DNA from 3 places in the Methylobacterium sp. BI1 genome. Region 2 is predicted to be linked to each of the others. Evidence: predicted binding sites of a transcription regulator. Region 2 holds the regulator's gene; each other region holds the start of a gene.
What was found. The regulator PhoB, encoded in region 2, activates phosphate uptake and scavenging genes when phosphate is short. The targets are predictions, from matches to a motif close to TGTCATNNANCTGTCAT.
Positions count from the first base shown of each region.

Region 1: the regulator PhoB is predicted to act here: its motif matches at 1,353-1,369, upstream of AC1MGR_RS00205 (CorA family divalent cation transporter).
Region 3: the regulator PhoB is predicted to act here: its motif matches at 1,875-1,891, upstream of AC1MGR_RS15720 (inorganic phosphate transporter).

Region 1 is NZ_CM155267.1:47,334-50,603, forward strand. Features, by position in the region: gene AC1MGR_RS00200 (Orn/Lys/Arg family decarboxylase) at 1-148, opposite strand, end outside; gene AC1MGR_RS00205 (CorA family divalent cation transporter) at 274-1,293, opposite strand; gene AC1MGR_RS00210 (NupC/NupG family nucleoside CNT transporter) at 1,497-2,747, shown strand; gene minE (cell division topological specificity factor MinE) at 2,781-3,080, opposite strand; gene minD (septum site-determining protein MinD) at 3,077-3,270, opposite strand, start outside.
Region 2 is NZ_CM155267.1:4,967,001-4,970,270, reverse strand. Features, by position in the region: gene pstB (phosphate ABC transporter ATP-binding protein PstB) at 1-541, shown strand, start outside; gene phoU (phosphate signaling complex protein PhoU) at 628-1,353, shown strand; gene phoB (phosphate regulon transcriptional regulator PhoB) at 1,383-2,087, shown strand; gene AC1MGR_RS23550 (matrixin family metalloprotease) at 2,134-3,177, opposite strand; gene AC1MGR_RS23545 (SDR family oxidoreductase) at 3,270-3,270, opposite strand, start outside.
Region 3 is NZ_CM155267.1:3,345,484-3,348,753, reverse strand. Features, by position in the region: gene AC1MGR_RS15720 (inorganic phosphate transporter) at 139-1,779, opposite strand; gene AC1MGR_RS15715 (GcrA family cell cycle regulator) at 2,048-2,470, shown strand; gene AC1MGR_RS15710 (hypothetical protein) at 2,570-3,196, opposite strand.

The DNA of each region.
Region 1 (3,270 bases), 250 kb from region 2:
CCGCATCCTCGACGCGGCGGGCCCGCACCACCTCGAAGCCGAGCTTCTCCACGGAACCGATGATCTGCTGGACGCGCACGCCCTCGAGATCGTCCGGATCGAAGTTCGGCGCGCACATCAGGACGGTGAAGCGGCGAAAGAAGTCCATGCGGAAAAGGCTCCCAGAGGCGTTTGGCGCACCGTTCGCGACGGGACGTGACGCTTCGATGACGAACTTGCGGCGGTCGCGGTGTTTTCAGGCTCCCCGCGCCGCGACAGAGAGCCGGCTTACGATCAGCCGCGCCGTTTGACGAGCCCGAGACGCCGGATCACGCCGTAGACCGCCAGGGCGGCGACCGCGCAGATCACCAGGGCGAGGAGCGAGCCGTTCTCGAACTCGCCGAGGAACAGCCCCTTGGTGTTCATGCCGAACACGCCGGTGACCAGGGTGGGCGGCAGGAACAGCGCGGTGAGGATCGACAGGGTGAAGAGCTGGCGGTTGGTCTCGGCCGCCGTGCGCCCGGCGATCTCGTCCTGCAGCAGGCGGCTGCGCTCGGACAGGACCAGCATGTCGCGGTGGAGCGAGTCGAGGCGCTGGACCACCCGGGCGGCCATGCTCACCACCGCCTCGGGCAGGGCGTCGTCCTCCTCCTCGGTCTCGGCCTCAAGGCGGTGGAAGACCGCGCTCAGGCCCGCGAGCTGGCGGTGCTGGCGCACGGCCTGCCGGCGGATCGGAGCCAGGGGCCGGGGATCGTCGGGCTGATCCTCGTCGAGCATGCGGTCCTCGATGGCGTCGAGGGCGTCGGAGAAGCGCCGGGCCGAGGCGTCGAGGGAGGCGGCGACTCCCGTGACGAAGATCTCGAGGAGGCCGGCCGGCGCCGTCACCCGGCGCCCGGCCAGCACCGCGTCGCGGGCGGCCTCGGCGGCGGCGGTGGCGTGCCGGCGTCCGCTCACGAGGAGATGCGCGCCGAGGACACAGTGGAGGCGCCCGGCGGGCTCGTCCTCGATCCGGCCGCCGAACTCCCGGGCCCGGTCGGCGATCACGAGGCCGAGATCGGTGCCCTCGATCACCACGCGCTGGTGACCGTCCCGGGCGAAGGTGGCGGCGGCGAGCGCGGGTGGCCCGAAGCGCCCGGCAGCGATCAGTCCGTCGAGGCGGGCATCGACGAGATCGAGGTGCAGCCACAGGAACCCCTCGGCGACGGGCTCTGGCAGACCGCCACCCTCCCACGGGCGCCCGCGCCCCTCTGCGTCGAACACCATCGCGAAGAGCAGGCACGGCAGGGCGGCGGTATCGGAGAGGAGGCGCGGCATGCGGGCAGCCCTGTTGCCGGCAAACCGCCGACGGTCGCGGCGCTGGATCGCAAGTGTGGGCGACAGTGTCGTGACGGTCGCCCACAGCAGGGAGCGAACCCCGGCCGCCCTGTCCCCGTGGAGCCGGTAGACAACGTCATATTGCCCGCGACAAACGCCGCGGCATCGGGCTTGCTCCGCTCGGGCGCAAAGAGCGGGGCGGCATGGTCGAGAAGTGTTTTCACGCGGGCGCGAGCCTCGCCCTGCTGCTGGCCGTCGCCGTGCTGTTCTCCACCAACCGGCGGGCGATCTCGCCCCGGGTGGTGCTCTCGGCCCTGGCGCTGCAGGTGGCGCTGGGAGCCCTGGTGCTGTTCATCCCGGCAGGCCGGACGGGCCTCGCGGCAGCGGCTTCCTTCGTCCAGACCGTGCTGAACTACGGCGACCGCGGCACCGCCTTCCTGTTCGGCGGCCTCGTCGAGCCGCGGATGTTCGAGCTGTTCGGCGGCAGCGGCTTCATCCTGGCCCTGCGCATCCTTCCGCAGATCCTCTACGTCTCGGCGCTGATCGCGGTGCTCTACCATTTCGGCGTGATGCAGGCGGCCGCACGCGGCATCGGCGCGGTGCTGCAGCGGGTGATCGGCACCTCGCGGATCGAGACCTTCTCGGCGGTGATCACCATCGCCATCGGCCAGAGCGAGATCGCCATCGCGCTGCGCCCGTTCCTGGCGGCGCTGACCTCGGCCGAGCTGTTCGCCGTGATGTCGAGCGGGGCCGCCTCCACGGCGGGCACGATCCTCGCGGGCTACGCGGCGCTGGGCGTGCCGATGGAATACCTCCTGGCGGCCAGCGCGATGGCGGTGCCGGGGGGGCTCCTCTACGCCAAGATCCTGGTGCCGACGACGGAGCCGAGCCGGGTCACCTCCACGCGGGTCACCTTCGCGGAGACGCGGGCGGTCAACGTCATCGAGGCGGCGGCCGACGGCACCCAGAAGGGGCTCGCCGTGGCGGTGTCGGTGGGGGCGATGCTGATCGCGTTCACGGGGCTGATCGCCCTGCTGAACGGATTCATGGGCTGGGCCGGAGGCCTCGCGGGCTATCCCGCCCTGAGCCTGGAAGGGCTCCTCGGGGCGGTGTTCGCGCCCCTGGCCTGGCTGATGGGCGTGCCCTGGGACCAGGCCGGCCTCGTCGGCGGGGCGCTCGGTCAGAAGATCGCCTTCAACGAGTTCCTGGCCTACGCGCAGCTCTCGCCGGTGCTGAAGGGCGGCACCCTCGATGCGCGGACGGCTGCGATCCTGTGCTTCGCGCTCTGCGGCTTCGCCAACCTGACCTCGGTGGCGATCCAGCTCGCGAGCCTCGCCAGCCTCGCGCCGGAGCGCAGGGCGGAGATCGCCCGGTTCGGCCTGCGCGCGATCCTGGCCGGCACCCTGTCCAACCTGACGAGCGCGACGCTCGCCGGGTTGTTCATCGGGGCCTGACGGCGATGCCGGCCGGGACGGGGGCGCGGAGGCTCATGCGGCGGCGAGCTTCGCCGCCTTGACCTTCGCGGGGCCGGCCTTGGTGACGGCCGTGAGCGGCAGCTCGATGTCGATGTCGAGGGTCGACATGTCCTGTCCGCGGTCGAGGCGGATCTGGACCTTGTCGCTGTTCACCTCGACGTGCTTGGCGATGACCGCGAGGATCTCCTCGCGCAGCACCATCACGAGATCGGAGCCGCCGACCCCCGCCCGTTCATGGGCGAGGATGAGCTGCAGGCGGTCGCGGGCGACCGGCGCCGAGCCGCGCCGGTTGAACATGTTGAGGAGGCTCATGCTGCCCTCCGGGTGAAGAGTTTGTCGAGGAAGGACTTCTTGTCGGTGGGGACCGACATCGGGACCGCATCGCCGTTGAGGCGGCGCACGGCGTCGGTGTAGGCGCGGGCCGGGGCGCAGAGCGGGTTGTTCAGGGTCACCGGGCAGCCGACGTTGGAGGCGCGCAGGACTTCCATGCTCTCCGGGATGA
Region 2 (3,270 bases):
CGTGCTGGATTCCAAGGTCGACCTCAACGAGCTGCGCTCGCGCATCGGCATGGTGTTCCAGAAGCCGACCCCGTTCCCGATGTCGATCTACGACAACGTCGCCTTCGGCCTGCGCCTCTACGAGAAGCTGCCCAAGGCCGACCTCGACATGCGCGTCGAGGAATCCCTGCGCAAGGCCGCCCTCTGGGACGAGGTGAAGGACAAGCTCAAGCAGTCCGGCATGGGTCTCTCGGGCGGCCAGCAGCAGCGCCTCTGCATCGCCCGCACGGTGGCCCAGCGCCCCGAGGTGATCCTGTTCGACGAGCCGACCTCGGCCCTCGACCCGATCTCCACCGGCCGCATCGAGGAGCTGATCGAGCAGCTGCGTTCAGAATTCACCATCGTCATCGTCACGCACAACATGCAGCAGGCGGCCCGCATCTCGCAGTTCACCGCGTTCATGTATCTCGGCGAGCTGGTGGAATTCGGCCCCACGACGCGCATCTTCATGAATCCGGAGAAGCGCCAGACGCAGGACTACATCACTGGCCGCTTCGGCTGATCCTCCGTCGGCCGATCCCGGCCCGCGCCCCCCATCACCGCCAGGGCGGGCCCCGGACAGTCGGGCCCGATCGAGGAGCGAGACCCATGCCCGACCACATCGTCAAATCCTACGACACGGACCTCGAGGACCTGCGCCGCTCGATCTCCGAGATGGGCGGCATCGCCGAGAAGATGATGACCGAGGCCGGCGAGGCCCTGGTGCGCCGGGACTCGGCCCTGGCCCAGGCCGTGATCGCCGCCGACGCCCGCCTCGACACCCTCCAGCGCGAGATCGAGGAGCGGGCGATCCTGCTCATCGCCCGGCGCCAGCCCCTGGCGATCGACCTGCGCGAGACCGTGACGGCGATCCGCGTCTCGAACGATCTGGAGCGCATCGGCGACCTCGCCAAGAACGTCGCCAAGCGCGTCGTGGCGATCGCCGACCAGATCCAGCCGCAGAAGATCGTCATCGGCGTCCAGCACATGAGCGACCTGGTGCAGGAGCAGCTTAAGGACGTGCTCGACGCCTATGCCAGCCGCGACACCAAGGCGGCCCTCGACGTCTGGGAGCGCGACGACGCCATCGACGCCCTCTACAATTCCCTGTTCCGCGAGCTCCTGACCTACATGATGGAGGATCCGCGCAACATCTCGTTCTGCACGCACCTCCTGTTCGTGGCCAAGAACATCGAGCGCATCGGCGACCACACCACCAACATCGCCGAGACGATCCACTACCTCGTCACCGGCGAGAACCTCCTGGCCGAGCGCGAGCGCCCGAAGAACGACGCCTCCAACTACGCCACCGTGGACATGCCCGGCGCGGCCTGACCCCGTGCCGGACTGATCGAAAGCGCACGATGAGTACGCGTATCCTGATCGTCGAGGACGAGGAGGCCCTGACCCTCCTCCTCCGCTACAACCTCGAGGCCGAGGGGTTCGTCGTCGACTCGGCCGCCCGCGGCGACGAGGCGGACCTGCGCCTGCAGGAACAGGTGCCCGACCTCGTCCTGCTCGACTGGATGCTGCCGGCCCTGTCGGGGATCGAGCTCTGCCGCCGCATCCGCGCCCGGCGCGAGACCGAGCGGCTGCCGGTGATCATGCTCACGGCGCGGGGCGAGGAGGGCGACCGCATCCGCGGCCTCGGCACGGGGGCGGACGACTACATCGTCAAGCCGTTCTCGGTGCCCGAGCTCCTCGCCCGGGTCCGCGCCCTGCTGCGCCGGGCCAAGCCCGCCCACGTCGCCAACCTGCTGGTGGCCGGCGACATCGAGCTCGACCGGGTCAGCCACCGCATCCGCCGGGAGGGCCGCGAGATCCATCTCGGGCCGACCGAGTTCAAGCTCCTCGAGTTCCTGATGCAGAGCCCCGGCCGGGTGTTCTCCCGCGAGCAGCTCCTCGACGGCGTCTGGGGCCACGACGTCTACATCGACGAGCGCACCGTCGACGTCCATGTCGGGCGCCTGCGCAAGGCCCTGAACCGCCCGCGCCAGAGCGACCCGATCCGCACGGTGCGCGGCTCGGGCTACTCCTTCGACGAGATGTTCGAAGCAGAGGCCGAGTAGCCGACCCCGAGGTGGGCCGGCGCGGCGAACCGTCGAGCCCGCCGCCTTACGCGAAGATCATGGTGTCGGTGGGCACGTGGACGGTGAAGGCCTTGCCCTCGTCGACCCAGCCCGGACCGGCGGCGCCGTGGTTGATGCCGTTGGCCTCCTCGGCACTGCCGGCGAAGTGATGCTGGCCGGTCTGGGTGTTGTAGAAGCGCTCCAGGGTCAGGCCGCCGGGGGCGCCCGCATCCGCGTAGGCCTCGAAGGCCACGCCCTCGTACTTGTAGGTCGGCGCGGTCTTCAGGACCTGGTCCCGCTCGGCGACGCTCGTCGTGAAGAAGTGGGCGTTCGAGGCCGTGTCGAAGAACCGGAACACGTCCACGGTGTCGGCGCCCTTGGCCGGGGCCGCCCAGGGGGTGCCCTCGTAGGTGAACCACGGCAGCGTCTTCTCGATCTGCAGCTTCTCGGCCGTGTTCGTGGTGTAGAAGTGATCCCCCGTGTGGGTGTCGTAGAACCGGTAGACCGCCGTGGCGTCGGCCTGCACGACGGGCGCTGCCGGTACGGCCGCCGCGGCGACCACCGGCGCGGACGGGGCGGGGGGCGCGCCGTACAGGGCCTGGATCCCCGCGATGTCGCCGGCCGCGAGGGTCTTGATGCCGGTGTTGAGGATGGCGTTCATCACCTCGGGCTTGGTGTTGTAGTGATCGAGGCCGAGGGCGTGGCCGATCTCGTGCAGCGCCACCAGGGAGAGGTCGACGTTCTGGGTGCTGACCACGCGCCCGCCGGAGACGGCGTGCCAGCCCTCGCCGCTGTCGAAGGTCACCGCCACCGACTGCATGCGCTGGCCGCTATAGGAATAGTTGGCGTAGCCCAGGGTGTTGCCGAGCCCGTCGATCCCCCCGAGGGTGAAGTCGATCTGGGCGCTGGCCGTGGCGGCCACCTGCTGGAACGCGATGTTGGCGGCGGCCGCCCAGGTGGCGAAGGCCGCCTGGATGAGGCTGACGAAGCCCGTGGGAATCGTGCTGTCGACGGCCCAGGTGACGGTACCGCCGCCCGTGCCCGCCGCGCCCGTGCCCCAGCGCGGACCTTCCAGCGCATAATCCCCCATCGACCGCCCTCCCGTCCGTTCGGGCCAGGGTCGGCGGGGGAGGTTACGAAATCCTTACCGCGCCGGCCGTCGCCCGCCCGGACGGCGCGCCCT
Region 3 (3,270 bases), 1.6 Mb from region 2:
CACCGCGTCATCCCGGGGCCGCGCGGTGGAGCCCGGGGTCCGGAAACACCGCTGGGATAAGACCGTCCACGGGGCGAGGAGGGCCGCGCCGTGCCGGATCGCCCCCGTGCGGAGCGGTGGGACGCGACGGGCGGCCCCTCAGAACACGTGCCGCAGGATGAAGAACAGCCCGCCCGCCAGGATGATGGCCGCCGGCAGGGTCAGCACCCAGGCGAGGGCCATGTTGCGCACGGTGGCGACCTGCAGGCCCGAGCCGTTGGCCGCCATGGTGCCGGCCACGCCGCTCGACAGGATGTGGGTGGTGGAGACGGGCAGGCCGTAGAGCTCGGCCAGCCCGATGGTGCCGGCGGCCACCATCTCGGCCGAGGCGCCCTGGGCGTAGGTGAGGTGCGACTTGCCGATCCGCTCGCCCACCGTGACCACGATGCGCTTCCAGCCCACCATGGTGCCGAGGCCGAGGGCGAGGGCGACGCAGACCTTCACCCAGGTCGGGATGTAGCGGGTGCCGTCGTTGAGCAGGCCCTCGTAGGCTTTGAGGGTCCTGGCCTCGGCCTCCGGGAAGCCGGCGCCGGCGGCCGGCAGCAGGCGCACCGCGTCGGCGGCGAGGTACATGTCGTTGCGCAGGTTCGGGGTCGCGGCGGCGGGCACCTGGCGGATCGCGCCGTGGCGCTGGACCGAGGCGGCGATGTCGTCCGAGAGGGCGGCGAGGGCCGCGTAGACGGTGGGGGTGTCCAGCGCCTTGGCGCGCAGGGCCTCGCCGACCTGGCCCCGGGCGGCCGCCGCGTCGGGGCGCGGCGCGCTCCCGGCCCGGGTGGCGAACACCGCGCTCGCATCCTTCGATTGCTGCACGAAGGCCGGGGTCGTGTCGTCCGACATGGTGCGGTTGAGGGCATAGGCGGTGGGGGCCGCGCCGATGAGGATCAGCATGATCAGGCCCATGCCCTTCTGGCCGTCGTTGCCGCCGTGGAAGAACGACACCAGGGTGCAGGTCAGGATGAGCAGGCCGCGGATCCAGAGCGGGGGCGGGGCCTCGCCCCGGGGCGCCTCGTAGAGATCCCGGCGCTTGACCACCGCCTTCATGACCAGGAGCAGCAGGGCCGCCAGGACGAAGCCGAGGACGGGCGAGAACAGCAGCCCCTCCAGCACCTTCACGGCCTGTCCCCACTCGACCCCCGAGGTGCCCTGGCCCTCGGGCGCCATCAACTGGTTGGCGAGGCCGACCCCGATCACCGAACCGATCAGGGCGTGGGAGGAGGAGTTCGGCAGGCCGAGCGCCCAGGTGCCGAGGTTCCACAGGATCGCGGCGATCAGGAGCGCGAAGATCATCGCGTAGCCGGCGGACGAGCCGACCTGCAGGATCAGCTCCACCGGCAGCAGGGTGACGATGGCGTAGGCCACCGCGCCGGAGGACAGCATGACCCCGAGGAAGTTGAAGGCGCCGGACCAGATCACCGCCACCACCGGCGGCAGGGCGTGGGTGTAGATCACCGTCGCCACCGCGTTGGCGGTGTCGTGGAAGCCGTTCACGAACTCGAAGGCCAGGGCGATCAGGAGCGCCAGGGCGAGGAGGGCGAAGGCCCCGATCGCGAGGGGCGTCTCGCCGACGGCGTTCATGTCGTGGACGAGGCTGTAGCCGGCATAGGCGAGGCCGCCGAAGAGGACGAGGGCGAAGGCCAGGAGGCCCGAGACGTGGATGCGGCCGTCGAGGTTCGGGCCCGGGCGGCGGTCCGGCCCCGCCTGCGGCGCCGGGGGGAGTCCGGGGGCGATCGCATCGGCCATGGTTCGGGTCTCCCGGCGGGGTGATCGCCGCGGCCGGGTTGATCCCGGCGCGATCCCCGCACGTCCCCGCTCTATGACGGTCCTGTCTCAGGACGATGACAGCCGCACGCCGCCCGACATCGGATCGGATGAAAGCCATCCGTGATTCGTAATGGTTGCCGAAGCAGCCTGACGCCGCTTAAGCAAGCGGCCCGAAACCTGTGCGCTGCAACACACGCATGCGTCAGCACTTGTTTGCCGAGGGGCAAACCCCAGATATAACAGCATCATGACGCTGTCGCGTCCGGTTCGGCCGCGCTTTCGACCTGCTCAAGGTCCGCGATTCTTCCCATTCATGTCCGCGGGTCGCCCGCTGTGTCCATGCAGGGGAGAGGCCCTCCCGAAGGCGACACGCTCCCGATCCGTCACACGCCGCTGGGCCCCGCCCGCGAAAGCCAGTCCGCGAGTCATCCGATCCATGAACCAGCTTGTCCGCATGTCACAGGTCGGCGAGGCCGATGCCATCGCCGAACCCTCCGCCGAGCTGCGGGTGCCGTTCGCGCAGTCCGGTGCCTTCGTCTGCAAATTCATCATCGGCGAACCCAATGACCGCGCCGTCTGCTGCGGCGCCCCGGCGCCGGACGGCAAGAGCTGGTGCGCGTTCCACCGCCGCATCGTGTTCGAGCCGGCCCGTCCCGGTCGCCTGCGCTGATCCGCAACTCTTCACGCGTACGCTGCCTTCAGCCCCGCCGGCACCTCCGGCGGGGTTTTCGTTTGGAGGGCGGATTTCGTTTGGGGAGCCTAGCGGCCCCTAGTCGTCGCTGTCCTCCTCGTAGGGGCGGTAGGTGCGCAGGCGCCGGCCATCGGGGAACTCGACGGTGCGGGACCGCACCACGAGGTAGCCGGCCTCCTGGGCCTGCCGGATCCGGCGGGCCCGGTCGTCCTCGTACACGAACGGACCGCTCGACTCCGGAACGACGCCGTAGCTGTAGCGAACCACCGGCGGCCGCATCGTCATGCGCCGGATGGCGGGGTCCTGATAGTCCTGAGCGCGCGTCACCGTCCGGACGGCAGGACGACGCGCCGGGGCTGCCGCCGGACGCGCGACCCGCACGCGTGCTTGGGTATTCCCACGCGCACTCTTCGCGCGCGCAGTCTTCGGCGTCCGGACCGCCGCGTGCGTCGGGCGCCGCGCTTCGGCGGGCGCCGCGGCCGCCTGCCTGGGCGCCTCCGGAGTTGCCGCCGGTGTGGTCCCCGGGGACTTGATCGAAGGAGATTTGGTGGTCGCGGGCTCGGCCTCGGCGGTCCCACGGGGCGGCGGGTCGGTCCAGGTCCGGCCGGATGTGGAGGACGCCGGCGTCTGCGCCTGCGCGAGGGCGGGCAGGACACCCAGCACCAGAGCGAGGAACCCGAGGCGGCGAGGGACGGCGAACGTCATGGGAACCTCCCAACGAGTCTTACGCTGCGATGAATGTTAATGCCGCGCCAAGATCTGCGGCCCGTCCACCGGCA